3 regions of the Streptomyces desertarenae genome follow, and region 1 is predicted to be linked to each of the others. Evidence: riboswitches for the same ligand, from Rfam matches in the RefSeq annotation. Region 1 holds a riboswitch; each other region holds the start of a gene.
What was found. Region 1 has a riboswitch for cyclic di-AMP ahead of ACFSJS_RS23555 (transglycosylase family protein). Riboswitches for the same ligand answer to the same signal wherever they lie in the genome.
Positions count from the first base shown of each region.

Region 2: linked by a shared signal. The riboswitch ahead of ACFSJS_RS08295 (transglycosylase family protein) and the one ahead of ACFSJS_RS23555 (transglycosylase family protein) in region 1 are both predicted to bind cyclic di-AMP.
Region 3: linked by a shared signal. The riboswitch ahead of ACFSJS_RS15255 (C40 family peptidase) and the one ahead of ACFSJS_RS23555 (transglycosylase family protein) in region 1 are both predicted to bind cyclic di-AMP.

Region 1 covers NZ_JBHUFU010000017.1:41,222-48,025, forward strand. The annotation lists gene ACFSJS_RS23535 (acyl-CoA dehydrogenase) at 1-65, opposite strand, end outside; gene ACFSJS_RS23540 (UDP-glucose dehydrogenase family protein) at 236-1,576, shown strand; gene ACFSJS_RS23545 (CGNR zinc finger domain-containing protein) at 1,590-2,156, opposite strand; gene ACFSJS_RS23550 (VOC family protein) at 2,278-2,661, shown strand; gene ACFSJS_RS23555 (transglycosylase family protein) at 2,831-4,126, opposite strand; cyclic di-AMP (ydaO/yuaA leader) riboswitch at 4,130-4,307, opposite strand; gene ACFSJS_RS23560 (dipeptidase) at 4,626-5,822, opposite strand; gene purE (5-(carboxyamino)imidazole ribonucleotide mutase) at 5,824-6,375, opposite strand; gene ACFSJS_RS23570 (5-(carboxyamino)imidazole ribonucleotide synthase) at 6,372-6,804, opposite strand, start outside.
Region 2 covers NZ_JBHUFU010000004.1:54,403-61,206, reverse strand. The annotation lists gene ACFSJS_RS08305 (ABC transporter ATP-binding protein) at 1-911, shown strand, start outside; gene ACFSJS_RS08300 (ABC transporter ATP-binding protein) at 955-1,707, shown strand; cyclic di-AMP (ydaO/yuaA leader) riboswitch at 2,114-2,314, shown strand; gene ACFSJS_RS08295 (transglycosylase family protein) at 2,326-3,372, shown strand; gene ACFSJS_RS08290 (NADP-dependent isocitrate dehydrogenase) at 3,570-5,789, shown strand; gene ACFSJS_RS08285 (histidine phosphatase family protein) at 5,885-6,556, opposite strand.
Region 3 covers NZ_JBHUFU010000008.1:127,997-134,800, reverse strand. The annotation lists gene ACFSJS_RS15275 (MurT ligase domain-containing protein) at 1-175, opposite strand, end outside; gene def (peptide deformylase) at 284-829, shown strand; gene ACFSJS_RS15265 (TetR/AcrR family transcriptional regulator) at 897-1,550, opposite strand; gene ACFSJS_RS15260 (acyl-CoA dehydrogenase family protein) at 1,713-2,966, shown strand; cyclic di-AMP (ydaO/yuaA leader) riboswitch at 3,353-3,510, shown strand; gene ACFSJS_RS15255 (C40 family peptidase) at 3,514-3,987, shown strand; gene ACFSJS_RS15250 (hypothetical protein) at 4,164-4,562, shown strand; gene ACFSJS_RS15245 (MarR family winged helix-turn-helix transcriptional regulator) at 4,578-5,045, opposite strand; gene ACFSJS_RS15240 (hypothetical protein) at 5,188-5,589, shown strand; gene tap (telomere-associated protein Tap) at 5,698-6,804, shown strand, end outside.

The sequences.
Region 1 (6,804 bases):
GATTCGCGGAGCATCTCGTGCTCCTCGGACGGCCGGTAGAGGTCGAAGTCGGTCGATCCCGCCACGGTGTCTCACTCCCTGGGTGCGCTGCTGCTAACTACCGTTAAGTAACACAATTCTAGTGGCCGGGCCCGTCCGCGGGTACATGAGTTTGCCGACACCGGCGGCCGGGAGTGGGCGGCGGTGTCCGGATATGCTCGCGGACAGCACCCCGCCCGCAGCACAGGAGCACTCCATGGCCCTCAGGATCACCGTGATCGGCACCGGCTACCTCGGCGCGACGCACGCCGCCGCCATGGCCGAGCTGGGGTTCGAGGTGCTGGGCCTGGACGCGGTGCCCGAGAAGGTCGAGGCGCTGGCCCGGGGGCGGGCCCCGATGTACGAGCCGGGGCTGGAGGAGCTGCTGCGCCGCCACGTCGCCGGGGTGGCGGGCTCGACGGGGCGGCTGCGCTTCACCACCTCCTGGGAGGAGGTGGGAGCGTTCGGCGACGTCCACTTCGTCTGTGTGAACACCCCGCAGAAGCAGGGCGAGTACGCCTGCGACATGTCCTACGTGGACGGCGCGGTCGACTCGCTGGCCCCGCACCTGGCGCGCCCGGCGCTGGTGGTCGGCAAGTCGACGGTGCCGGTGGGCAGCGCGGACCGGCTGGCGCGGCGGCTGGCGGAGCTGGCTCCGGCGGGCGAGGCGGCCGAGCTGGCGTGGAACCCGGAGTTCCTGCGCGAGGGCTTCGCCGTCGAGGACACCCTGCACCCGGACCGGATCGTGGTGGGGGTGCGCTCGGAGCGCGCGGAGGAGCTGCTGCGCGAGGTGTACGCGAAGCCGGTCGCGGAGGGGACGCCGTTCGTGGTGACGGACTTCCCGACGGCCGAGCTGGTGAAGACGGCGGCGAACTCCTTCCTGGCGACCAAGATCTCGTTCATCAACGCCATGGCCGAGGTGTGCGAGGCGGCCGGGGGCGACGTGGTGAAGCTGGCCGAGGCGATCGGTCACGACGACCGGATCGGGCGGAAGTTCCTGCGCGCCGGGATCGGTTTCGGCGGCGGCTGCCTGCCCAAGGACATCCGGGCGTTCATGGCGCGGGCCGGCGAGCTGGGCGCGGACCAGGCGCTCACCTTCCTGCGGGAGGTCGACTCGATCAACATGCGCCGCCGCTCCCACATGGTGGACCTGGCCCGCGAGACGGTCGGGGGCGCGTTCCTGGGGCAGCGGGTGGCGGTGCTGGGCGCGACGTTCAAGCCGGACTCCGACGACGTGCGCGACTCGCCGGCGCTGAACGTGGCGGGGCAGATCCACCTCCAGGGCGGCCAGGTGACGGTGTACGACCCGAAGGGGATGGAGAACGCCCGCCGGATCTTCCCCACCCTGGCGTACGCCGACAGCGCGCTGGAGGCGGTGCGCGGGGCGGACGTGGTGCTCCACCTGACGGAGTGGCGGGAGTTCCGGGAGCTGGACCCGCAGGTGCTGGGCGAGGCCGTGGCGCAGCGGCGCATCCTGGACGGCCGCAACACCCTGGACCCGGCGCTGTGGCGCAAGGCGGGCTGGTTCTTCCGGGCGCTGGGGCGTCCGACGGCGTAGGCCCCGCGGGGCTTCAGGCCGCGCCGGAGGCCCGCCGCGCGCGGTAGGTCCGCATCTTCGCCCGGCTGCCGCAGACGGCCATGGTGCACCAGCGCCTGCGGCCGGCCGGGCTGCGGTCGTAGTAGGCCCACCGGCAGTCGTGGGCCTCGCAGACCTTCAGCCGCCGCCAGGTGCCGTCGAAGGCCGCGGCGGCGACGGCGGCCGCGACCCGGGCGGTGAGGACGAGGGCGCCGGCGAGCCCCTCGGCGGGGGCGAGGGACGCCGCCCCGTCCCGGTCGAGGGCGAGCGTGAGGGGGGCCCTGCGCAGCAGCGCGTCCAGTTCGGCCAGCCGTTCCGCGGGCACGGGCGCGCCGGTGTGGGCCAGGCAGGCGGCGCGCAGCCCCTCGCGCAACCGGATGACGTCCGCACGGTCCTGTTTGGCCGTGAACCGTCCGGTCAACCCGTGGTCGTGCGCGAAGACGGCGAGGCCGTCCGCGGCGGCGAGCGCGTCGGCACCCGTCTCCACGTCCAGGGTGTTGATCAGGTCCCGCACCAGGCGGAGTCCCGGCGGCGTGGGATCCCGGTCGTCGGACTCTTCCACGCCGACCACGCTACCGGTCTTGTCGCGTTACCGAAAGGAAGCCATCATGAGGTAACTCGTTACCGGCTGACCCCATGAAGAGGTAACGGGCTTCGGAAACCGCAGGCAGAGGGAGAGCACCATGGCCATCAACACGCTCCGGTCCGTCGTCGTACTGGACTGCCCGGAGCCCGGGAAGCTCGCCGACTTCTACGCCCGGATGCTGGGCGGACGGGTGGAGGGCGAGGGCCGCTGGGTGGAGGTGACGTTCGACTCGGGCACCCTGGCGGGCCGGACGCTGGCGTTCCAGGAGGCCGAGGGCCACGTGCCGCCGCGGTGGCCGAGCGCGGAGCGCTCCCAGCAGTTCCACCTCGACCTCTACGTGCCGAGGGAGGAGCTGGACGCGGCCGAGCGCGAGGTGCTGGAGCTCGGGGCGGAACTCCTGGAGGGCGACGACGGCGGCCGGCGTGACTTCCGGGTCTACCGGGACCCGGCGGGCCACCCCTTCTGCCTCTGCACCGGCTGACCCCCGCAGGAGCCCGGGCGGGAGCGGAGCCCGGAGACGGGACGAGGCGGGTGGGGCGTCCGGTACCCGTGGGCACCGGACGCCCCACCCGCCTCTCGCTGCCCCGGGAAGGGGGCCGCCCGGCCCGCGGTGCCGCGGGCCGGGCGGTGCTGCGACGGTCCGGTCCGGCTCAGATGTTGACGCCGTGGGCCCGCAGGTAGGCCAGCGGGTTGATGTCGGAGCCGTAGCCGGGAGCGGTGCGCACCTCGAAGTGCAGGTGCGGACCGGTGCTGTTGCCGGTGGAGCCGACCGCGCCGATCTGCTGGCCGACACCGACCCGCTGGCCGGCGCCGACGGAGATCGAGGACAGGTGGCCGTACTGGCTGTAGCGGCCGTCGTCGTGACGGATGACGACCTGGTTGCCGTACGCACCGCCCCAGCCGGCGGAGACCACGGTGCCGCTGGTGACGGCCTTGACCGGGGTGCCGGTGGCGGCGGGGAAGTCCTCGCCGGTGTGGCCGTTGGACCAGCGGGCGCCGGCAGCCTTGTAGGAGCCGGACGGGGCGGCGTTCACCGGGGCGGTGTAGCCGGTGGAGACGCCGGTGGAACCGCTGTCGCTCCGGTCGGAGCGGTCGGCGCGCTCGGCCGACTGCTGGGCCGGGGCCTCGGCCTTCTTCTCGGCCTTGGGCTCGGCCTTCGGGGCCTGCTCGGCCTCGGGCTCGGCCTTCGGGGCCTGCTCGGGCTTGGCGGCGGCCTTCTTCTGGGTGGCGGCGCCGCCCAGGGTCAGCTCCTGGCCCGGGAAGATCAGGTCGGGGTCGCCGCCGATGACCTGGCGGTTGTCCTCGTAGATCCGCTGCCAGCCGCCGTCGACGTCCTGAGCGGCAGCGATCTTGAAGAGGGTGTCGCCGCTGACGACCTCGTAGGAGGCGCCCCGGTCCGCCGGCTTCGGCGCGGCCTTCTTCTCAGCCTTCTCAGCCTTCTCGGCCTTCTCGGCCTTGGGCTCGGCCTTCTCGGCGCGCTCACCGCGGTCCGCGCGCTGCGGCGCGGCCTGCTCGCGCTGCTCGGTCGGGTTGCTCTCGCCGTCGGGGGAGACGGCGGGGGCCGGACCGCCCTTGGTCAGGCCGGCCTTGACCGAGCAGACCGGCCAGGCGCCCGGGCCCTGGCCCGCCAGCACCTTCTCGGCGATGGCTATCTGCTGGTCCTTGGTGGCGAGGTCGGCACGCGGCGCGTACTCGGTGCCGCCGAAGGCGGCCCAGGTGCTCTGCGTGAACTGCAGGCCGCCGTAGAAGCCGTTGCCGGTGTTGATGCTCCAGTTGCCCGTGCTCTCGCACTGGGCGACCTTCTCCCAGGTGTCGACGGAGGCGGCGTTGGCTCCGCCGGCGGCGACCAGGGGAAGGGCCATGCCGGCGCCGCCCACGGAGATGGCCAGGGACAGGCGGGTGAGGCGGCTGTTACGGATACGACGGTGACGTCCGCGTGCGGACATAGGTGTGCTCCTCTCCTACGCCTGCGAGGTGAGCTGTCGGGTTCGGGCTGGAGTTGCCCGGCCATGTGCGGCCGCGGCGCTGGGCCGCGGCATGGCTTCACCCCAAGCCGTCCCGCACGGATCCGGGACGGCGACTTACCTTGGGTCCCCCGCTCCTGTCATCGGGTGGTGTGGATGGTCCAGCCCGCCGCCGTTGACAGGATTCGGCGTTCGACAGCGGGCCGCCGCACATTCGTACGGCGCGGCCAGAACGGTAAACACATCGTTTCCGCCGCAACAAGCCGATGGGTCACATGACGTCCGTTTCGGATGCTTTGATGATCGCCGGTCCGTCACCCACCGCGACGCCACCGTGCCGCTGAGTGCTTTTCTCCGCTTCCGGCGCTCCGTCACGCACGCCCCTGAACAGGATCGATGACGCGAACGCACCTCGACCCGCACGCAGAGCGACGGAACGGGAAAGCCGCCCCGTGAAGTGCATCACGAGACGGCCTCCGTCTCAGCCGTCGAGCTGCTCGAGGGTGGCGGTGGACGGGCCGCGGCGGCCCTGTTCGCCGCGGGCGACGTCCTCGGCGTCGCGGAGCACCCGTACCGCGTTCTTCCAGGTGAGCCTGGCGAGGTCGGCCTCGGACCAGTGGCGGTCGAGCAACTCCGCCACCAGATGGGGATATCCGGACACATCACTCAGATCGGACGGGGTGAAGGCCGTTCCGTCGAAGTCGCCGCCGATGCCGACGTGGTCGATGCCGGCGACCTCGCGCATGTGGTCCAGGTGGTCGGCGACCGTGGCGGCCGTGGCCTCGGGGCGCGGGTTGGCCTCCTCGAAGGCGCGCTGGACCGCGAGCCCCCGCTCGGTGCCGTCCAGCGGGTGCAGGCCGTGGGCGCGCATGTTCTCGTCGGCTGCCGCGGTCCAGGCGACGGCCTCCGGCAGGACGAACTTGGGCACGAACGTGACCATCGCCACACCGCCGTTGGCCGCGAGGGCCTCCAGCACGTCGTCGGGGACGTTGCGCGGGTGGTCGCACACGGCGCGGGCCGAGGAGTGCGAGAAGAGCACGGGCGCCGTGGAGACCCGCAGCGCGTCGCGCATGGTGGCCGGTGCCGTGTGGGAGAGGTCCACCAGCATCCCCAGCCGGTTCATCTCCCGCACGACCTCCTCGCCGAAGCGGGTCAGCCCGCCGTGGCGGGGGGCGTCGGTGGCCGAGTCCGCCCAGTCGATGGTGTCGTTGTGGGTGAGCGTCATGTAGCGCACGCCCAGCCGGTACAGGGCGCGCAGCGTGGCCAGGGAGTTGTTGATCGAGTGGCCGCCCTCGGCGCCCATCAGCGAGGCGATGCGGCCCTCGGCCCGCGCCGCCTCCATGTCGTCGGCGGTGAAGGCGAGCCGCAGGTCGTCCGGGTACCGGTCGGCCAGCCGCCGCACCACGTCGATCTGCTCCAGGCAGGCGCTGACGGCGGCGTCCCCGGTCAGGTCCGTGCGCACGTAGACGGACCAGAACTGCGCCCCCACCCCGCCGGCGCGCAGCCGCGGGATGTCGGTGTGCAGGTGGGCCGACTGGTCGGCCCCGATGTCCCGGCGGTCCAGGTCGTAGGCGACCTGCTCGCGCAGCGCCCACGGCAGGTCGTTGTGGCCGTCGGCGACGGGGTGGACGGCCAGCAACTCCCGGGCCCGCTCCAGCAGTTCCGCTGCGGGGGCCACCTCACTTGCTCCCGAAGCCGAACCCCGCGCCGCCCGCGGCCACCTTGGCCCGCAGCCGCCGGCCCTTGTCCTGCGCCTGCTCCCGCAGCTCCGCCTGGAAGCCCTCCATCCGCTCCCGCAGCGCCTCGTCGTGGGCCGCCAGGATGCGGACCGCGAGCAGCCCGGCGTTGCGGGCGCCGCCGACCGAGACCGTGGCGACCGGCACCCCGGCGGGCATCTGCACGATGGACAGCAGGGAGTCCATCCCGTCCAGGTGGCGCAGCGGGACCGGCACGCCGATCACCGGCAGCGGGGTGACGGAGGCGAGCATGCCCGGCAGGTGGGCCGCCCCTCCCGCGCCCGCGATGACCGCCTTCAGGCCGCGGCCGGCGGCGCGGTCGCCGTAGTCGATCATCTCGTGCGGCATCCGGTGCGCGGAGACCACGTCGACCTCGTAGGGGACCTCGAACTCGTCCAGGGCCTCGGCCGCGGCCTCCATGACGGGCCAGTCGGAGTCGGAGCCCATGACGATGCCCACGACGGGGGCGGAGGCGGAGCTGGGGGCGTTGCTCATTCGGTGATGGTCCCTCGCAGATAGGCGGCGGCGTGGGCGGCGCGCTCGCGGACGTCCGCCAGATCGTCGCCGTAGGTGGTGACGTGGCCCACCTTGCGGCCGGGCTTCACGTCCTTTCCGTACATGTGGATCTTCAACCGCGGGTCGCGGGCCATGCAGTGCAGGTACCCCTGGTACATGTCGGGGTAGTCGCCGCCGAGCACGTTGGCCATCACCGTCCACGGCGCGCGGGGGCGCGGGTCGCCGAGGGGAAGGTCCAAAACGGCCCGCAGGTGGTTGGCGAACTGGGACGTCACCGCGCCGTCCTGGGTCCAGTGGCCGCTGTTGTGGGGCCGCATGGCCAGCTCGTTGACGAGGATGCGGCCGTCGCGGGTCTCGAACAGCTCGACCGCCAGGTGGCCGACGACGCCCAGCTCCCTCGCGACCGTC
Region 2 (6,804 bases), on a different contig from region 1:
CGCGGTCCCGCGGCGGGGCCCGGCCCGGGCGGGAGGCGCTGGTCGTCTGCGACCGGCTGGTGCGCATCTTCACGGCGGACGGCGTCGAGGTGCAGGCGCTCCAGGGCCTCGACCTGGTCGTCGGGCCGGGGGAGCTGACCGCTCTCGTCGGGGCCTCCGGCAGCGGCAAGTCCACCCTGCTGAACATCCTGGCCGGACTGGACACGCCCTCGGCGGGGGCCGCCGAGGTCGCCGGGTTCGACCTGGTGGCGATGGACGCGGCCGCCCGGTTGCGCTACCGGCGCGAGGTGGTGGGGTTCGTCTGGCAGCAGGCGGCGCGCAACCTGCTGCCCTACCTGACGGCCGCGCAGAACGTCTGCCTGCCCATGCAGCTGGCCCGTGACCGGGTGCCGCGGCGGCAGCGGGCCGGACGGGTCCGGGAGCTGCTGGAGCTGCTCGGCGTCGGCCACTGCCACGATCGCCGGCCGGAGCGGATGTCCGGCGGTGAGCAGCAGCGCGTGGCCATCGCCGTGGCGCTGGCCAACTCCCCGGCCCTGCTGCTGGCCGACGAGCCGACCGGCGAGCTGGACTCGCGGTCGGCGGACGAGATCCTCGCGGCCATGCGCACGGTCAACGAGGAGCTGGGCACCACCGTCCTGATCGTCACGCACGACGCGTCGGTCGCCTCGGCCGTCCGCCGCACCGTCGCCATCCGCGACGGGCGGACCTCCTCGGAGGTGCTGCGCCGGGCGGCGGTCGACGAGCACGGCACCGAGGTCGTGGTGGCCCAGGAGTACGTCACGGTCGACCGGGCGGGCCGTCTCCAGTTGCCGGCCGGGTTCGCCGAGAAGCTGGCGATCCGCAACCGGGCCCGCGTCGCCCTGCAGCCGGACCACATCACCGTCCACCGGGACGACTCCCATGCCGGGTAGGCCGGCGAAGCGCAGACCGACGACCGCGGAGGCGGAGGACGACATGCCCGTGAGCAGCGCCGGGACGCCCGCACGGGGCGAGCGGGAGCGGACGGGACCGGAGGCGATGGTCACCGTACGGGGCCTGGTGCGCACCTACGGCGGCGGACCGGCCGCCGTGCACGCCCTGCGCGGGGTGGACCTGGAGGTGCCGCGGGGCGAGCTGGTGGCCGTCCGCGGGCCCTCGGGCGTGGGGAAGACGACGCTGCTGAACCTGGTCGGCGGCCTGGACCGGCCCGACGGCGGGCAGGTCGTGGTGGACGGCACCGACCTGTCCCGGGCCGGTGAGAAGCGGCTGCTGCGGCTCCGGCGCGAGCGGATCGGGTTCGTCTTCCAGAACTTCGGGCTGGTCCCCGTTCTGACCGCGGCGGAGAACGTGGGCGTCCCGCTGAGGCTGCTCCGCACCCCCTGGCGCGAGCGCGAGGAGAGGGTGGGGCACCTGCTCTCCCTGGTCGGACTGGCCGAGCACGCCGCCCAGCGGCCCGGGGAACTCTCCGGCGGCCAGCAGCAGCGGGTGGCGATCGCCCGGGCGCTGGCGAATCGCCCGGCGCTGCTGATCGCGGACGAGCCGACGAGCCAGCTGGACGCGGAGACCCGCCGGGTGGTGACGGACCTGCTGCGCGCCGCGGTGGAGGACGAGGGCGCCACCGCCCTGGTGACCACGCACGACGAGGACCTGCTGGAGCGCGCGGACCGGGTGTTCGAGCTGCGGGACGGCCTGCTGGCCGGGGAGGCGGAGGGGGCCGGGCAGCGGTGAGGACGGTCCCGGGCCCGCCGGACACCGGGGCGGCGGGGCGGTAATCCAGTGAATCGGGCTGTTTTCTCCCGCCTGGGAGATAGAACCGATAGGCGCGCAATGGGGCGATATGAGCGAGCGGCCGCCGAAGGTGTGCCGGGAGTCACACATGCGGCCTCCTCCGCCTTCCCGGAATGGAAGATCGATATTCCCTCCCTTCGGACTGTCCGCCGTGAGCGGGTATCTGACCGCCTTTCGATTCCTCCGGGGTGCCGCGCCCCGGTGAAGATCCTGTGCGCACCGCGGTCGAAATCCACGGCTCGGTGACACATTCGCGGACCGCGGCTTTTCCGTCCCTTGTCTCCGTGAATCGGTTGTGTTTATGTGTCCTCGCCTCCGCTGCATCGCGGGGGTTCCACCGCCGGGACGCCGAATCCTGCCGCCCGGCCGGTGGAGGGAGCGCAGTCGACCGCGGCAGGAGCGGGGAAACCGAGTAAGTGCCGTGACCGCGCGTTTTCCGGCGGTCCGGCTCGGGGTGAAGCCTTGTCTCCGGGTGCCCTTGGGCACCGGGGAGAGGCCGGGCTGCTCCGGCCCGAATCCGACAGCTAACCTCGCAGGCGTGGGAGAGGACTCACACCCATGTCTCGTGGTCGCCACCGCCGTCCGCGCAAGCCCCTGATAACCCGTCAACTCTCCCGCATCTCCCTGGTCGCCGCGGCCGGCGGCGCGGGAATCGCGGCTCCGGTGGTCGCCGCGGGGAGCGCCAACGCGGCCTCCGTCTCCGTGTGGGAGAAGGTCGCCGAGTGCGAGAGCAGCGGCAACTGGTCCGTCAACACCGGGAACGGCTACTACGGCGGGCTGCAGTTCTCGCAGTCCAGCTGGGAGGCCGCCGGCGGCACCCGGTACGCCCAGCGCGCCGACCTGGCCACCAAGGAGCAGCAGATCGCCGCCGCCGAGAAGCTGCTCGAACTCCAGGGCCCGGGGGCCTGGCCCACCTGCGGCCCCGCGGCCGGACTCGGCCGGGACGGCAGCACGCCCGGCAACGACCCCGCCCCGCAGACGGGCTCCGCCGCCCCGGCCGGGAAGAGCGGCGGGAAGGGGAAGACCGCAGCCGCGGACTCCTACACCGTCGTCAGCGGCGACACCCTCCACGGGATCGCCACCGACCACGGCGTCGAGGGCGGCTGGGAGGCCGTCTACGAGGCCAACCGGGAGACCGTGGGCGCCGACCCGCACCTGATCCTCCCCGGTCAGGAGCTCACCCTGCGGACGGACCGGACCGGTGCCGACCGCGCCGACCGCTCGCAGCGCGCGCAGGCGGGCCCCGACGCCCGGCAGACCGCGCAGCAGCCCGCCGAGAGCTACCCGGACAACCTGGACGGCTGGATCCGCGAGGCCCTGGCCATCATGCGGGCCAACGGCATCCCCGGCACCTACGAGGGGATCCACCGCAACATCATGAGGGAGTCGGGCGGCAACCCGAACGCGGTCAACAACTGGGACATCAACGCCCAGCGCGGCACCCCCTCCATCGGCCTGCTCCAGGTCATCAAGCCGACCTTCGACGCCTACCACGTCGCGGGCACGGCCGACAGCCAGTACGACCCGGTGGCCAACATCGTGGCGGCCTGCAACTACGCGGCCGACCGCTACGGCTCGATTGACAACGTCAACGGCCCGTACTGATCCGCACCGACCGGTCCCGGCCGCCCGGTGCCGCCCTCCCGCACGGGGCGGCGCCGGGCGGCCGCGGCCGTCCCGGCCGCGGGGCGGGCCCGCCGGGCGCCCCGGAGGGGCCGGAGGGGCAGGGTCCCTTAGAGGGAGGGCCGGTCACGGGATATCTTGATGTCGAGCAATGTTGCAGACGTGGAGCGGAGCACACGGTGACTGACTCGACCATCATCTACACACACACCGACGAGGCCCCGGCCCTGGCGACCTATTCGTTCCTGCCGGTGATCGAGGCCTACGCCTCCAAGGCCGGTGTCGCCGTGGAGAGCCGTGACATCTCCCTGGCGGGCCGGATCATCGCGCTCTTCCCCGAGTACCTCAAGGAGGAGCAGCGGATCGGTGACGCGCTCTCCGAACTCGGCGAGCTGGCCAGGACCCCCGGCGCGAACATCATCAAGCTGCCCAACATCTCGGCCTCGATCCCGCAGCTGAAGGCCGCGATCGCCGAACTGCAGGAGCAGGGGTACGCCCTGCCGGACTACCCGGACGACCCCAGGACCGACGAGGAGCGCGAGATCCGCGCCCGCTACGACAAGGTCAAGGGCAGCGCCGTCAACCCGGTGCTGCGCGAGGGCAACTCCGACCGCCGCGCCCCCGCCTCGGTGAAGAACTACGCCAAGGCCCACCCGCACCGCATGGGCGCCTGGACCCCCGACTCCAAGACGAACGTCGCGACCATGGGCGTCGACGACTTCCGCTCCACCGAGAAGTCCGCGGTCGTCGGCAAGGACGGCTCGCTGCGCATCGAGCTGGTCGGCGACGACGGCAGCACCACCGTCCTGCGCGAGTCCGTGCCCGTCCTGGCCGGTGAGGTCGTCGACGCCGCCGTCATGCGCGTCGCGGCCCTGCGCGAGTTCCTGAAGAAGCAGGTCGAGCGCGCCAAGGCCGAGGGCGTGCTGTTCTCCGTGCACCTGAAGGCCACCATGATGAAGGTCTCCGACCCGATCATCTTCGGCCACGTGGTGCGCGCCTTCTTCCCGAAGACGTTCGCCGAGTACGGCGAGACCCTCGCCGCGGCCGGCCTGAGCCCCAACGACGGCCTGGGCACCATCTTCAAGGGCCTGGAGGCGCTGCCCGAGGGCGCGAAGATCAAGGAGTCCTTCGAGGCCGAGCTGAACGAGGGCCCGGACCTGGCCATGGTCGACTCCGACCGCGGCATCACCAACCTGCACGTCCCCAGCGACGTCATCGTCGACGCCTCCATGCCGGCGATGATCCGCACCTCCGGCCACATGTGGGGCCCCGACGGCCAGGAGGCCGACACCCTCGCCGTCCTGCCCGACAGCTCCTACGCCGGCATCTACCAGGCCGTCATCGAGGACTGCCGCGCCAACGGCGCCTTCGACCCGGCCACCATGGGCTCGGTGCCCAACGTCGGTCTGATGGCCCAGAAGGCCGAGGAGTACGGCAGCCACGACAAGACCTTCGAGATCCCCACCACCGGCACGGTGCGGGTCACCGACGACGAGGGGAACGTCGTCCTGGAGCAGACGGTCGGCGCCGGCGACATCTTCCGCATGTGCCAGACCAAGGACGCCCCGATCCGCGACTGGGTCAAGCTCGCCGTCACCCGCGCCCGCGCCACCGGCGACCCGGCCGTGTTCTGGCTGGACGAGGGCCGCGCCCACGACGCCAAGCTGATCGAGAAGGTCCGGGCCTACCTGCCCGAGCACGACACCGAGGGCCTCCGGATCGAGATCATGGCGCCGGTGGACGCCATCAAGTTCTCCCTGGAGCGCATCCGCCGCGGCGAGAACACCATCTCCGTCACCGGCAACGTGCTCCGTGACTACCTGACCGACCTCTTCCCGATCCTGGAGCTGGGCACCAGCGCCAAGATGCTCTCGGTCGTCCCGCTGATGAACGGCGGCGGCCTGTTCGAGACCGGCGCCGGCGGCTCCGCGCCCAAGCACGTCCAGCAGCTGGTCAAGGAGAACTACCTGCGCTGGGACAGCCTGGGCGAGTTCCTGGCCCTGGCCGTCAGCTTCGAGCACTTCGCGCAGACCACGGGCAACGCGCGCGCCCAGGTGCTCGCCGACACCCTCGACCGCGCCACGGCCACCTTCCTGAGCGAGGACAAGTCGCCCAGCCGCCGCCTGGGCGGCATCGACAACCGCGGCAGCCACTTCTACCTGGCCCTGTACTGGGCTCGGGAGCTGGCCGAGCAGACCGACGACGCCGAGCTCGCCGCGGCGTTCGCCCCGCTCGCCCGGACGCTGACCGAGAAAGAGCAGAAGATCGTCGAGGAGCTGGCCGCGGTCCAGGGCTCCCCGGCGGACATCGGCGGCTACTACCGCCCCGACCCGGCCAAGGCCTCGGCGGTCATGCGCCCGTCGCGGACCTTCAACGAGGCCATCGCCTCGCTGGCCTGACGGGCCGCCCCTCCCGGGTGCGCTTCCCGCCCCGGCCGGACCCCGGTCCGGCCGGGGCGGTTCCCGTCCGGTCCGCGCCGCCCCGGTGGCCGCGGTCAGCGGTAGGTGAGCAGCGGGCGCCGGTCCCCGGCGAAGTGGGCGTGGTCGTTGAAGGACAGCAGGCTGATGCCGGAGGAGCCCGCGGCGACGGTGGTGATCGCCGCGTTGACCGCCACCCGGTTCAGCGCCACGACGCCGGCGGGCGGCGCGGACAGCAGGGCACCGCACAGGGCCGCCAGCACCCCGCCCGAGGTGACCACGACGGCGTCGCGTCCCGGCCCGAGCTCACCGGCCAGCTCCCGCAGCGCCTCGGAGGGGCCCGCGGCGAACCGCTCCCAGCCGCCGTCGTCCGCGTCGTCCTCCATCCAGGCCTCCAGCGCGCGGTCGAGCAGCGCCTGGAAGCCGCGGTTGCCGGCGGGGACGCCGCCGTCGCCGCCGGGGGCCGCGCCGTAGCGGCCGACGAGGCCGACGTGGTCGTACTCGTTCCAGCGCGGGTCGGTGCGCGGCGCCCCGGCCAGGCCGGCGGCCTTCATCAGGAGCTCGGCCGTGTCCCGCTGCCGCTCCAGGGTGCCGCAGACCACCAGCGGGTCGCGCGGCGCGCGCCGGGCCAGCTCGGCTCCGGCGACCTCCGCCTGCCGGCGGCCGAGGTCCGACAGCACGTCGTACCCCTCCGCCGTGCCGGCGCCGAACGACGCCTGACCGTGGCGGACCAGATGGATGACCGGCATCGCTGCCCTCCTTGCTGTCGGTGATCGCTGTCGTCCGGGGCGGCCCGCCCGGGCGGTGGTGCGACGGGCTCGCCGCCCGCGCCGGCTCGGACCGGGGCGATGCGGCCGGAGAAGGGGGCGACGGCCTCGACCGGGGCGCGCGGCGGCTCGGCGCGGACGCCCCCGGAGGGCGCGGCGGCACCGGCCCCGGAGGCGGTGAGGCCGCGGGCTGCCCGCTCGCCCGGTCCTGCGCCGGCCCCGGTGACGAG
Region 3 (6,804 bases), on a different contig from region 1:
CGTCCAGGTTCTGGGCGAGCCGGGCCAGCAGGTCGGGGTCGAGTTTGAGCGCCACCTTTCCGCCGATCACCGATCCGCTGCCGCGGCCCGCGGCCCGCGACACCGCCGCGGCGGCCTTGCCCGCCGTCACGGCCAGCTTGGCCCGCGGCGGCAGCGGCTCCGTGTTGCCTGCCATCGTCCTTGTCCCTCCTTGCCCCTGGATCGGGCATCAGCCTACCGAGGTCCTCTCCCGGTCCCGCACCGCGCCACCCGGGGATGATCAGCACGGCGTAGTGTGGCGCCCATGCACCGCGGCAGCATTCCCGGAAGCTCCGGCTCCGTCCGCCCCCTGCGGACGCTGGGCGAACAGGTCCTGCACGCGGCGTGCGCGGAGGTGACGGAATTCGGCGCGGAGACGGCCCGCCTGGTGGAGGACCTCTTCGCGTCGATGTACGCCGCGCACGGTGTGGGCCTGGCGGCCAATCAGGTCGGCGTCCCCCTGCGGATCTTCGTCTACGACTGCCCGGACGACGAGGACCGCCGCCACCTGGGCCACGTGGTCAACCCCCGTCTGGTGGAGGCCGGGGGCGCCATCGTACGCGGTCCGGAGAGCTGCCTGTCGCTGCCCGGTGCGGAGGCGCCGGTGCCGCGCCACGACCTCGCGGTGGTGGAGGGGGTCGACGCCGCCGGGGCGCCGGTGCGGATCGAGGGGAGCGGCTTCTTCGCCCGCTGCCTCCAGCACGAGTGCGACCACCTGGAGGGCACCGTCTACCCCGACCGCCTGGCGGGGCCGCGCCGCCGCCGGGTGCTGCGGGCGGTGCGCCGGAGGGTGCCGCGGGCGCAGGGGTAGCGCCGCGGGCGGGGTTCCGGCGGGGCGGCACCGGCCGGCGGGAGGCGCCCCGGACGCCGGGGCCGCGTCAGAAGCCGGGGCCGCCCTCGCGGTCGTCCGCGGTGGCCAGGGCGCCCCACAGCAGGTCCGCCAGGTGCCCCACGAGCTGCTCCCGGGGGCAGGGCCGCTCACCCAGCCACCAGTCGCCGGCGGCGTGCATCATGCCGACGATGCCGTGCCCCCACACCCGGGCCCGCTCCTCGGCCGCGGAGCCGGCGTCGACGCGTTCGGCGATGACGGTGGCCAGTTCCTCGCCGAGCCGGCGCAGCAGCGGCGCCGAGTGCTGCCCGACGTCGAAGCCCCGCTCGCCGCCGGACTCCTCGGCCGGGTGCATCAGGAAGCGGTACACCTGGGGCCGGGCCTCGATGGCGGCCAGGTAGGTGTCCAGGGCGGCCTCCACGCGCTCGCGCCGGTCGGTGGGTTCGTCCAGCGCGGTGCGCAGGGAGTCCACCAGGGCGTCGGTGTGCCGCACGGCCAGGGCGCGGTAGAGGCCGCCCTTGTCGCCGAAGTGCCGGTAGAGGATGGGCTTGGTGATCCCGGCCTCGGCGGCGATGGCGTTCATCGAGGCACCGGGGCCGTCCCGCAGCACCACCCGCTCGGCCGCCTCCAGCAGCTCCCTGCGGCGGCGCTCGGCGGTGCCGCGCCGGCCCTCCTGGGGTCTGTCCTGCCGTGTGGTCCCCATCTGCCCTGGCCTCCCCGTTCCGGTGTGCCTCGCTCTGCTCCGCCCTCGCGCAACGTAACACCCGGCGGGAGCGGCGGGACGGACCGCCGAGCGGCGGTCGACGGCACACCGGCCGGTAACATGGTCGCGTTACCGCTAGTAACAACGGATGGAGGGGCTTCCATGGCGGAGTTCGCACTCGACCTCAACGACGACCAGAAGGCCGTGCGGGACTGGATCCACGGCTTCGCGGCCGACGTCATGCGCCCCGCCGCCGCCGAGTGGGACGAACGCGAGGAGACTCCCTGGCCCGTCATCCAGGAGGCCGCCAAGATCGGTCTGTACTCGCTCGACTTCTACGCCCAGCAGTACTTCGACCCCACCGGACTGAGCATCCCGATGGTGATGGAGGAGCTGTTCTGGGGCGACGCGGGCATCGGCCTGTCGATCGTCGGCACCGGGCTGGCGGCCGTCGGCGTGCTCGCCAACGGCACCGAGGAGCAGATCGGCACCTGGATCCCCCAGATGTACGGCGACGCGAGCGACGTGAAGGTCGCCGCCTTCTGCTCCTCCGAGCCGGACGCCGGGTCGGACGTCTCCGCGATGCGCACCCGCGCGGTCTACGACGAGGCCAGGGACGAGTGGGTGCTCAACGGCACCAAGACCTGGGCGACCAACGGCGGCATCGCGAACGTCCACGTCGTCGTCGCCGTCGTCGACCCCGAACTCGGCTCCAGGGGCCACGCCTCGTTCATCGTCCCGCCGAACACCCCGGGCCTCTCCCAGGGGCAGAAGTTCAAGAAGCACGGCATCCGCGCCTCCCACACCGCCGAGGTCGTCCTGGACGACGTCCGGGTCCCGGGCCACTGCCTGCTGGGCGGCAAGGAGAAGCTCGACGAGCGTCTGGCCCGCGCCCGCGAGCGGGCGCGGAAGGACGGCGCGGGGGCGTCCTCCGCCGGGGGCGGGGAGAGGGTGGGGAACGCCGCGATGGCCACCTTCGAGGCGTCCCGCCCGGCCGTGGGCGCCCAGGCCGTCGGCATCGCCCGCGCCGCCTGTGAGATCGCCCTGGAGTACGCCAAGACCCGGGTGCAGTTCGGCCGTCCGATCATCGACAACCAGGGCGTCGCCTTCCAGCTCGCCGACATGCGCACCCGTGTCGACGCCGCCCGGATGCTGGTGTGGCGCGCCTCGTGGATGGCGGCCGCGGGCAAGCCGTTCGAGGCGGCCGAGGGGTCGATGTCCAAGCTGTTCGCCGGCGAGACGGCCAGGTCCGTCACGGCCCAGGCGATGCAGATCCTCGGCGGCAACGGCTTCACCCGGGAGTACCCGGTGGAGCGCATGCACCGGGACGCCGCGGTCTACACCGTCTTCGAGGGCACCAGCGAGATCCAGCGCCTGGTCATCGCCCGCGCGATCTCCGGCGTGCACATCCGCTGACGTCCGGCCCGCCCGGTGCCCGGGCGGGCCGGTGCCGCCGGCGTGCGGCCGGACCGCGCCGCGACCCGCCGCGGTCACCCGACACGGCGGCAGCCATTCGGGGTGATCGCGGTGGCGCCCCTCCCGCCCGGCCGTGCGCCTCCCGTGGCGCGCGCCGCCCCGACCGGACCCGGAGGCTGCTGGTCAGAGCCCCTCGGGGGGCGGTGCGCACCGGCCGGGGAGAGCGATCCGCACCGCGGGACACACGAGTGATCATGTTCACAAAAGACCTTCGCTCGCCCAATCCGGACTGTTTTTGACGCAGTATCCGTAGACAACTGCAAGTCCCCGCAGAAGGGCGGGGCCGCTCGGACGGACGCCGAATCCTGCCGCCGCCCGGGTGAGAAGACGGACTGACGACGAGACGGCAGGAGCGGGAGACCCGAGCACGGCGGACCGCGCCGCACGACGCGGTCCTTGGGGTGAAGCCACATCAGGTGGCCGGGCAACTTCGCCGGCCCGAACCCGACAGGTCATCTTTCGCAGGCGTATGACGAAGGGTTCACTCATGTCTGCGCACGCACCCATAGCAGGACGGCTGTCCCGAGTGGGCATCACCACCGCCGTCACCGCCGTCACCCTGGCGGGGACGGCGCTGATCCCGTCGGCCACCCCCGAGGCCGAGGCGGCCACCCCCGCGAGCAAGGCGCTCAAGGTCGCGGCCTCCAAGAAGGGGTCGCCCTATCAGTACGGCGCCGCGGGCCCCAACCGGTTCGACTGCTCGGGACTCACCCAGTACTCGTACAAGAAGGCGGGCAAGAAGCTGCCGCGCACCGCGGCCGCCCAGTACAACCGCGCCAAGAAGATCTCCGCCGGTTCCCGCAAGAAGGGCGACCTGGTCTTCTTCCACTCCGGCGGCAGCGTCTACCACGTCGGCATCTACGCCGGGGAGGGCAGGGTCTGGCACTCCCCGAAGCCGGGCAAGACCGTCCGCAAGGAGCGGATCTGGACCAAGAGCGTGCGTTACGGGCGCGTGAGGTGACACCGGGACGGGCCGGGCGGATCCCACCGGGACCGCCCGGCCCGTCCGGGCCCGCCCCGCCCCGCCCCGGCGGCCCCGCGCCGGTGCGGTAGGAGGCCGGTACCGCGCGGCCGCTCCGGCGGCGCCCCTAGAGTGGTCCGCGTCCCGCCGGCGCGGCGGGGGAAGGGGGCGGAGCCGTGGAACCGGGCGGAACCGGGACAGGGAGGGCGGGGAGGGCGAGGCTGCTCCTGGCCGCCGGATGGGCGGCGCTCGCCGCGGGAGGCGCCGGGACCACCTGGGTGCTGGACGCCGAGATCGCGCAGGACTCCGCGCGCTACGGCTGGAGCGAGTACGCCCCCGAGCGGGAGGGCCCCCTGCCCACCCCCGCGAAGGACCTCTGCGCGCCACCGCAGATCCCGGCCCCCTGGCACTTCCGGGTGTGCCCGGTGCCCGTCGCCGAGCCGGACGGCATCCCGTCCCGGTGGGCGACGCTGGAGGAGGCCCGCACCGGGGAGCCGCACCCCGGGCGCCGCGAGGAGGTGTCCGGCGGGCCGGGCCCGTGGGCCACCTCCGTGCCCCGCCACCCGTACGGGTGAGGGACGCCCGCGCCCTCACTCCTCCCGGCGGGACGGCGCGTGGTGCTCCAGGGCCCGCTGCAGCAGCCGCACCAACTGCCCGCGCTCGTCCGCGGAGAGACCGGCCAGCAGCTCGTCCTGCGCCCGGCCCAGCACCTCGTCGAGCCGCTCCAGGTGCCGGCGCCCCCCGGGGGTGACGGAGACGATGTTGCGCCGCCGGTCCGCCGGATCGGGGGAACGGGTGACCAGGCCCCGGTCGGCCAGTTCGTTGAGCGCGGCGACCACGTCGCTGCGGTCGATGCCGCAGCGGCGCCCCAGCGCGGCCTGGCTGGCCGGACCGTACTCCTCCACGGCGGCGAGCAGGGCGTAGTGGTAGCGGCGGTCGTCGGTGGCGGAGAACGCGTCCCACACCAGCCGGTGGGCGTGCGCCGTCAGCTGCGACAGCAGCCAGCTCGGAGTGTTCCTCAGCCGGGTGGGCGCGGCATCGCAGGCCGTCGGGTCCATGCGGGGAGCCTAACAAGGACGTTGGTCGCACCCACGAGGAAACCGGGCGCCGAGGGGTCTTCTCCGCCCGGCCGACCCGAACGGACCGCAAGCCTTCCGATCGGGCTGTGACCATCGCCCGCACCGGGGTACAGGTGGGGCTATGAGCACTGAACAGAGCGGACAGACCGCGCAGACCGGCGGACAGGACGTGTGCCAGGTCGAGATCGAGCTGCCCCACTGCACCGCCCCGGACGCCGAGGCCGTCTTCACCGCCCTCGGATCGCTCTTCCCCCGATCGCCCCAGCTGGGGGACGGCCACCGCGGGGCCGGAGGGGGAGGCGGCGAGCGGAGGTTCTGGACGGGGACGGTCGACGTCCGCACGCGCGGCGAGGCGGGCGAGGCCCCGGCGCTGGGCGAGGCGGTCGAGGCCGACCTCAGCGGCAGCCCCGACGCGGTGCGGCAGGTCCAGGAGGCCCTGGCCGGCCTCTACGACGTGGCGGCCGAACCCCGGATCTCCGGCGACCAGGAGGTGGAGGTGCGGCTGAGCCTCACCCAGCGCTGACCGGACGGCTCCGGCGGCCGTACCCTCCCGCCCCTCGCAGGACGGGAGGGTACGGGCGCTGCACGGGCCCTCGCGTGCGGAAAGCTAGGCTCGGACGCGGAGGTGCCCATGCCCAACGAGCGGGATCAGCTACTGGCAGCGGTGGACGCCCTGTTGGCCCGCCCCAACGAACTCCCGCCCCCCGCCGAGCGCAAGCGGCTGCGCCGAGCAGCCGGAGTGTCCCAGGGCGAACTGGCGGACGTCTTCGGGGTGCGCAGGGAGACGGTGCTCGGCTGGGAGAGCGGCCGCAGTGAGCCGCGCCCCCCCAAGCGCGAGGCGTACGCGCGGCTGCTGGAGGGCTGGGCCGAGAGGTTCCCCGGGGAGGACGCCGGAACGGGCGGAGCGGAAGCCGCCCCCGCCCCCGGGGACGCTTCCGGGGCGCACCCGGCCCCCGGGGCGCACTCCGCGCGGGTGCCCGAGGCGGCGCCGCCCCCGGCCCAGGAGCCCCCCGTCCCCGCCCACGCCCACGTTCCTCCTCCCGCCCCGGCCGGGGCGGACCGCACCGGGAGCGGTGAACTCGTGACGGGCCCGCCGCAGCCGTGCGTGCTGTGCGGGCGGCCGACGCCCTACCGCGCGGCGGGCCGGCCCCAGCACATCGGCGGCTTCTGCCGCACCGCGGCCGCGCCGGCTCCCGCCCCCGCGCCGGCTCCCGCCCCCGCGCCGGCTCCGGCTCCCGCGCCCGCGCCGGCTCCCGCCCCCGCGCCGGCTCCCGCACCGCACGCCGCGGAGGCGCCGCCCGCCCCGCGGCGGGCGGCGGGCCCGGCAGGGCGCGGGGAGCCCAGCGGCACGTCCCGCCGCGCGCCCCGGAGGCCGGCGCGCCCTGCTGCGCGCCCCGCCCCCGCGGCGCCCGGCCCCGCCTTCCCCGGCGGACCCCTGGCCGTGCTCGACGGGGACGGCGCCGCCCACCTCACCGACGGCCGCGTCCTCGGCTGCCCGGCGCGGACCGTCCCGGAACTGGCGCAGTGGGCGCTGACCGGCGCCGGGCTCGGCTCGCCCCGGCTGCACCGCTTCGGCAGGGACGCCGACCCGCTCGTCGTCCTCACCGCCGCGGCCGCCGCACGGCTCGGCCTGCCGGCGGAGCTGGAGGACCGCCGAGGGCTGCGGCTGCCCGGCTCCCACCCCGTCGTACGGCAGCTCACCGAGGCCGGGTGGCGGCTCACCCGGCGCGGCTTCGGC